Linked DNA regions of Archangium primigenium. The protein of the gene in region 2 binds, or shares a complex with, the protein of the main gene of each other region. Links are inferred from orthologs where the notes say so. Each region holds a gene or a part of one and is shown on either strand. Other genes may lie near its edges.

Region 1 (3,306 bases), 1.1 Mb from region 2 along the record:
GTCCTCGTCGATCCGGGATTCTTGCGCGAAAGCCTCGCCTCGCTCGGTCCGAAAGATTGGGAGGACGCCTCCAGTGCCGATGTGTATGCCGTGAATGGACTGTTGTACGACTGGGACAGGGCATTGGAGAGGCATTGAGCGTGCCGCGCCGCCCGAGGGCTCAGTACACGCCGATCAGCTTCGCCCGGTAGTCGAACGTGGGGGGATCCAGTAGCTTCACGGTGAGCAGCGCCCCCCGGCTCTCCAGGGCCTGGAGCGTCTCGAGCGCCTGGGCGGGGCCGCGGGCGCGTCCCGGACGGCCCACTCCACCCAGAGGGGCTCGGACACCGCGCGCACCCGGGCGGGCACGGGCGGGTCCGAGACGTCCCGCCACAGCCAGAAGCCCAGCGCCAGGTGCACCAGCGCCGAGCGCAGCAGGGGAATCAGGAGGCGACGGCGGGAGGAGGACGCGCCCATGGTGGGGTCATCCTCCCTCCGAGACTCACGGACGCGCTAGCTCGCCGAGGCGAGCCAGGGGGTCGTCTGTGAGAAATCGTAGATGCGCTCGATGGCGATCTGCTTGTAGCGCTCGACCTTCACGGCGCGGCGGGCGCACTCCCACACCATCTCCCCGGGGGTGCGCTGGGGCTCCTTCTTCTTGCGCCGCTTCACCTCCGCCTTGATGGCCTTCACGGCCACGCGGGGGTGGAAGCAGAACGCGGAGGAGAAGAGCAGGTGCCCGGCGAAGGGGATGAGCCGGGCCTCGAGCACGTCGCCCGTCTCCAGGCCCACCATGTGCCGCCGCTCGGTGACGTCGAAGTCCTTGCCCGAGTACAGCTCGCGCAGGCGCACCAGGCCCTTGCCCAGCTTGCGCACCTCGAACAGCCCGTGCACGGTCTCCGTGAAGCAGCGAAAGGCTCCCGCCTCCTCGGACGAGGATCCCTGGAGGCGCTGCTGGTAGAACTCCGCCGCGGGCGTCAGGCCCGAGGTGGGCGACACCCGGTCATACAGGTAGTAGTCCAGGAAGGACGCCATGCGCAGCTCGAAGAGCTGGTCGTCCTCGAACACCTCGCCCGTCAGGCGCAGGTACTCGGCCTTGGCGGCGAGCAGGTCGGGCTTGCGCGCCTCCTGACTCCCGAAGGCGATGAGCTGATCCAGGTAGGGCTGGTACGACAGTGGCGAAAGAGGAGAGTCCATGGGGCGGGCCGATCCTACTCTCCGGCCATCAGCTTCGCGAAGCGGGTGAAGAGGTAGCGCGCGTCGTGGGGGCCCGGGGAGGCCTCCGGGTGGTACTGGACGCTGAAGGCCCGGGCGTCGGGCACGTGCAGGCCCTCGACGGTGCCGTCGTTGAGGTTGATGTGGCTCACCACCGCCTTGCCCTTGACGCTGGCGTCGTCCACGGCGAAGCCGTGGTTCTGGGAGGTGATCTCCACCTTGCCGGTGAGCAGATCCTTCACCGGCTGGTTGGCGCCCCGGTGCCCGAACTTCATCTTGTAGGTGCGGCCGCCCAGGGCGAGCGCGAGGATCTGGTGGCCCAGGCAGATGCCGAACACGGGCACCTTGCCGAGCAGGCCCGCCACCACCTTGTCCGCGCCCACCACGGCCGCCGGATCCCCCGGGCCGTTGGCGAGGAAGACGCCGTGGGGCTTGTCGGCGAGCACCTGCTCGGCGGTGGTGCCGGCGGGGACCACCTTCACCCGGCAGCCCACGTCCACGAGGAAGTGGAGCATGGAGCGCTTGAGGCCGTAGTCGTAGGCCACCACGTCGAAGCGGTGGGCGGGCGCCTCGCGCACGGTGCCGCCGAGCAGGTCCGGCGACGGGGTGGTGAAGAGGTAGGGCTTCTGCGTGGACACGCCCGTGGCCAGGTCCAGGCCCTCCATGCCCCGGGCCGTCCGGGCGCGCTCCACCAGGGCGGCGGCCGAGTGGGCCTCGGAGGAGATGACGCCCATCTGGGCGCCGTGGGTGCGCAGGTGGCGCACGAGCCGGCGCGTGTCCAGGCCCTCGATGCCGGTGATGCCGTGGCGCTTGAGGTAGGCGTCGAGCGTCTCCTGGGCGCGCCAGTTGGACTGCTGCGCCGAGGCGTTGCGCACCACCATGCCCACCGCGTGGGGCTTGTCGGACTCCTCGTCCCCGGGGTTGGCGCCCACGTTGCCCATCTCCGGGTACGCCATGGTGACGATCTGCCCGACGTAGGAGGGATCCGTGAGGATCTCCTGGTAGCCGGTCATCGACGTGTTGAAGACCACCTCACCCACCGTCTCGCCGGACGCGCCCAGGGCGCGACCCTCGAAGGTGGTGCCATCCGCCAGCGCCAGCACGGCCCGATTCATCACCTGGACTCCTTCATCTGCCCGTTCTCGAAGACGAGCCGACCGCCGACCCATGTCTGGGTGACCCGGCCCGTCAGACGCCGGCCATGGAAGGGGGTGTTGCGGCTGCGCGAGAAGAACCGCGTCGCATCCACCGTCCACTCCACGTCCGGCTCCACCACCGTGATGTCCGCTGGAGCCCCGGGAGCCAGGTGACCGCCTGGCAGCCCGAATGCCCGCGCGGGCCCGTCCGTGAGCAGGGCCACGGCCCGGGAGAGGCTCAGCGCCCCCTCGCGCACCGCGCCCAGGGTGAGCCCCAGGGCGGTCTCCAGTCCCACCACGCCATTCCACGCCTTGTCGAACTCCACCTGCTTCTCCAGCACGCCGTGGGGGGCGTGGTCGGTGGCGATGGCGTCGATCGTCCCGTCGGCGAGCGCCTCGCGCACGGCCTCCACGTCCCGGCGGGTGCGCAGGGGCGGATTCATGCGCGCGTGGGTGTCGTAGTCGCCCACCGCCTCGTCCTCGAGGGTGAAGTGGTGCGGCGTCGCCTCGGCCGTCACGCGCAGGCCCCGGCGTTTGGCCTCGCGCAGGAGGCGCACGCTGCCCTCGCACGACACGTGGGCCACGTGCAGCCTTCCCCGCGTCTCCTCCAGGAGGACGAGGTCGCGCGCCACCATGGCCACCTCGGCCGAGGGGGGAATCCCGATGAGCCCCAGGCGCGTGGAGGTGCGGCCCTCGTGCATGACGCCCTTGCCGGAGAGCGTCAGGTCCTCCTCGTGGACCATGACGGGCAGGTCGAACTGGGTGGCGTACTGGAGCGCGCGGCGCATGAGGCCCGCGTTCATCACGGGGCGGCCGTCATCGGTGATGCACACGCAGCCGGCGGCCACGAGCGCGCCCATCTCCGCCATCTCCTCGCCCTGCAGGCCCTTGGTGATGGCGCCCGCCACGTACACCCGGCACAGGTCCGCCTCGCGCGCCTTAGCCTTCACGTACTCGGTGACGAGCACGCTGTCGT
Region 2 (4,073 bases):
CCTTCCAGGTCAGTACAAACACTTTCGGGAGTGGCTCTACGAGCGCCACCCCGAGTGGCGAGACCGCCCGGAGTGGTGGGCCAAGCAGATCCTTCACGCGAACGGAGACGACCTCGACCGGACGCTGGCGGAGATCATCCGCCTCTTGGACCAGTTCCTGGCCACGGACGGGGCGGAGTTCGTCCGCCACCCCGTCCGGGCCGATTGAACCGGCGCGCGGCTACTTCACCCCGAGGTAGTCCTGGAGCGGCTTGACGGTCTGCTCCTGGCGCATCAGCGACTCCATGGCGCCCACGGCCATGCGCGCCGCCTGCACCGTGGTGAAGTACGGCACGCTGTGCATCAGCGCCTCGCGGCGGATGGGGAAGCTGTCGGCGATCTCCTGCTTGCCGAAGGTCGTGTTGATGACGAGGACGATCTGCCCGTCCACGATCTTGTCCACGATGTGCGGCCGGCCCTCGGCCACCTTGAGCACCTTCTCCGTCTCGATGCCCTTGGTGGCCAGGTACTGGTGCGTGCCGCCCGTGGCCACGAGCTTGAAGCCGAGCGAGCGCAGGCGCCGCGCCAGGTCCACCACCGCGGGCTTGTCGTCGTTGCGCACGGAGATGAAGACCTTGCCGCTCTTGGGCATCTTCACGCCCGCGGCTTGCTGGCTCTTGGCGAAGGCAGCCGGGAAGTCGTCCGCGATGCCCATCACCTCGCCCGTGGACTTCATCTCCGGGCCGAGGATGACGTCCACGCCGGCGAAGCGCGCGAACGGGAAGACGGATTCTTTAACGGCCACGTGGCGGAACTCGGGCTCCCGCGTGGCGCCCAGCTCCGCGAGCGTCTTGCCCACCATGCACAGGGACGCGATCTTCGCCAGCGGCATGCCCGTGGCCTTGGAGATGAACGGCACCGTGCGGCTCGCGCGCGGGTTCACCTCCAGCACGTAGATGGTCTTTCCCTGGATGGCGAACTGCACGTTCATCAGGCCCACCACGCCCAGCTCGCGCGCCAGGGCGATGGCCTGATCCTTCATGCGCTCGACCAGGTCCGGGGACAGCGAGTGCGGGGGCAGCGTGCACGCCGCGTCACCCGAGTGCACGCCCGCCTCCTCGACGTGTTCCAGCACGCCGCCCACCAGCACCGCGCCGGTGCGGTCGGCCACCAGGTCCAGGTCCACCTCGATGGCCTCCTTGAGGAAGCGGTCGATGAGGACCGGGTGCTCGGGCGACGCGCTCACCGCCTCGCGCATGTAGCGCTCCAGGCTCACCTGGTCGTAGACGACCTCCATGGCCCGACCGCCGAGCACGTAGGACGGGCGCACCATGACGGGGTAGCCGATGCGCTCGGCCACGCCGTAGGCCTCCTCGTGGCTGCGCGCCACGCCGTTCTCCGGCTGGGTGAGGCCGAGCTTCTCGATGAGCTGGGCGAAGCGCTCGCGATCCTCCGCCCGGTCAATGGCGTCCGGGGGCGTGCCGAGGATGGGCAGGCCCGCCTTCTCCAGCGGCACGGACAGGCGCAGGGGCGTCTGGCCGCCGAACTGGACGATGGCGCCCACGGGCTTCTCACGCTGGGACACCTCGAGCACGTCCTCGATGGTGAGCGGCTCGAAGTACAGCCGGTCCGACGTGTCGTAGTCCGTGGACACCGTCTCCGGGTTGCAGTTGACCATCACCGTCTCGTACCCCGCCGAGCGCAGCGCGAAGGCGGCGTGCACGCAGCAGTAGTCGAACTCGATGCCCTGACCGATGCGGATGGGGCCGCTGCCGAGGATGAGCACCTTCTGGCGCGAGGTGGGCGGCGCCTCGTCCTCTTCCTCGTAGGTGGAGTAGAGGTAGGGCGTGTAGGCCTCGAACTCGGCGGCGCAGGTGTCCACGCGCTTGAAGACGGGGCGGATGCCCTGGGCGTGCCGGCGCGCGCGCACCTCGTCCTCGGTGCACCCGAACAGCCGGGCGAGGTACTTGTCCGAGAACCCGTCCGCCTTGGCCGCGCGCAGGGCGGCGCTCGGCACCGCGTCCAGGCCGCCGTGGGCCTGGAGCTGCTGCGACTCCTGCACCAGCGCCTGGATGTGGCGCAGGAACCAGGGATCGATGGAGGACAGCTCGAAGACGTCCTCCACGCTCATGCCCTCGCGAAAGGCCTGGACCACGTAGAGCTGGCGCTCGGGCCGGGGCACGCGCAGGTAGTCGCGCAGCACCTTGCGCCGCGCGTCCTTGTCCGCGGGCAGCTCGGGCGACTCCATGCCCGTGTTGCCCGACTCCATGGAGCGCATGGCCTTGAGGTAGGCCTCGCGGAACGTGCGGCCGATGGCCATCACCTCGCCCACCGCGCGCATGCTGGTGGTGAGGGTGCGGTCGGCGTGGGGGAACTTCTCGAAGTTGAAGCGCGGCACCTTCACCACCACGTAGTCGAGCGTGGGCTCGAAGGAGGCGGGGGTGTCGCGGGTGATGTCATTGCGCAGCTCGTCCAGCGTGTAGCCCAGGGCCAGCTTCGCGGCGATCTTGGCGATGGGGTAGCCGGTGGCCTTGGAGGCGAGCGCGCTGGAGCGCGACACGCGCGGGTTCATCTCGATGACCACGATGCGCCCGTCGCGCGGGTTGACGCCGAACTGGATGTTGCTGCCGCCCGTGTCGACGCCGATCTCCCGGATGATGCGCAGGGACGCCTCGCGCAGCCGCTGGTACTCGCGGTCGGTGAGCGTCTGGGCGGGGGCCACGGTGATGGAGTCCCCGGTGTGCACGCCCATGGGGTCCAGGTTCTCGATGGAGCAGACGATGATGACGTTGTCCGCCGAGTCGCGCACCACCTCCAGCTCGTACTCCTTCCAGCCGAGCACGCTCTCCTCGACGAGGATGGTGGAGTTGGGGCTCGCCTTGAGGCCCGAGCGGCAGATGGCCTCGAACTCCTCGCGGTTGTAGGCGATGCCGCCGCCGGTGCCGCCCAGGGTGAACGAGGGCCGGATGATGGCGGGAAAGCCAATCTTCTCGCCGATGGCGAACGCCTCGTCGAGGTTGGTGGCGTAGCCGCTGTCCGGCAGGGCCACGCCGATGCGCTGCATGGCGGCCTTGAAGAGCTGGCGGTCCTCGGCCTTGTTGATGGCCTCCAGGGACGCGCCGATGAGCCGCACGCCGTACTTCTCCAGGATGCCCTGCTCGGCGAGTGCCTTGGCGAGGTTGAGCGCCGTCTGTCCGCCCATGGTGGGCAGCACCGAGTCGGGACGCTCCTGGGCGAGAATCCGCTCGGCGACCTCGACGGTGATGGGCTCGATGTACGTGCGGTGGGCGAACTCGGGGTCCGTCATCACCGTGGCCGGGTTGCTGTTGAGCAGGACGACCTCGACGCCCTCCTCCCGCAGCGCCTTGATGGCCTGGGTCCCTGAGTAGTCGAACTCGCACGCCTGCCCGATGACGATCGGGCCCGAGCCAATGACGAGAACCTTCCGGATATCATTTCGCTTAGGCATCGAGGGGGGGCCCATAGCACGTTCACCCGCGCTTGCACGATCCGTGTGAAGCCCGGGCTTGTTTGGACGGGTCTCTGGTAGGCTCGCTCCCCGTTTTTCGGAGGAATCATGCGTCCCTGGACCCTGGCCTTGTTGCTGTCCACCACCGCGCCCGCCCTCGCCCAGGAGGCCCCCGCCGCGCCCCCGCCTCCGCCCGCCGCGGAAGCCCCGGCGCCAGCTCCCGCGCCCGCTCCCGCCGCGGAGAAACCCAAGGCGCCCCGCCCGGTGGCCGCGACGCCGACCCCGGCGCCCCCGCCGGCTCCGACGCCCGCTCCGGCCGCGGTGAAGGCCTCGGTGCCCGCGCCGGGCTCGGAGGACGAGACCGCCCGGATGTCCGTGCTCGAAGACGCCCGGTACGTCATCAACTACCTGCTCACGGGGGACGTGCGCGGCATCGTGACGATGATCTCCTTCCCCTTCCAACTGGAGGAGCGCCGGTTCGATGCCCCCGAGCCGCTGGTGGCCACGTGGGTGAAGCAATTGCGCGACAAGCGCACGGATCTCGTCACGCTCTACGGCATCGAGGTGCTGCCCTACGCCGAGTTCGAGAAGAAGTACGGCAAGCCGCCCGCGCGGCTGGGCGCCA

What was found.
Region 1: the proteins of carB (region 2) and carA are in contact, whole or in part, in a solved structure (PDB 1KEE), measured with the Escherichia coli proteins. The link is inferred for Archangium primigenium from one-to-one orthologs.

What each region holds. Positions count from the first base shown.
Region 1 is NZ_JADWYI010000001.1:6,075,090-6,078,395, forward strand. The notes cover bases 251-3,249. They hold carA (glutamine-hydrolyzing carbamoyl-phosphate synthase small subunit), read right to left. Parts: upstream 2,310-3,249; coding sequence 1,191-2,309; downstream 251-1,190. Other genes in these bases: I3V78_RS24935 (hypothetical protein), read right to left, coding at 251-304; I3V78_RS24940 (DUF7986 domain-containing protein), read right to left, coding at 493-1,176; I3V78_RS24950 (dihydroorotase), read right to left, coding at 2,309-3,249. Outside these bases: I3V78_RS24930 (hypothetical protein), read left to right, coding at 1-138; more of I3V78_RS24935, read right to left, coding at 161-250; more of I3V78_RS24950, read right to left, coding at 3,250-3,306. UniProt on the Escherichia coli protein: Small subunit of the glutamine-dependent carbamoyl phosphate synthetase (CPSase).
Region 2 is NZ_JADWYI010000001.1:4,947,225-4,951,297, reverse strand. Bases 21-3,786 are described here. They hold carB (carbamoyl-phosphate synthase large subunit), read right to left. Parts: upstream 3,449-3,786; coding sequence 221-3,448; downstream 21-220. Other genes in these bases: I3V78_RS20485 (hypothetical protein), read left to right, coding at 3,557-3,786; I3V78_RS20495 (hypothetical protein), read left to right, coding at 21-208. Outside these bases: more of I3V78_RS20495, read left to right, coding at 1-20; more of I3V78_RS20485, read left to right, coding at 3,787-4,073. UniProt on the Escherichia coli protein: Large subunit of the glutamine-dependent carbamoyl phosphate synthetase (CPSase).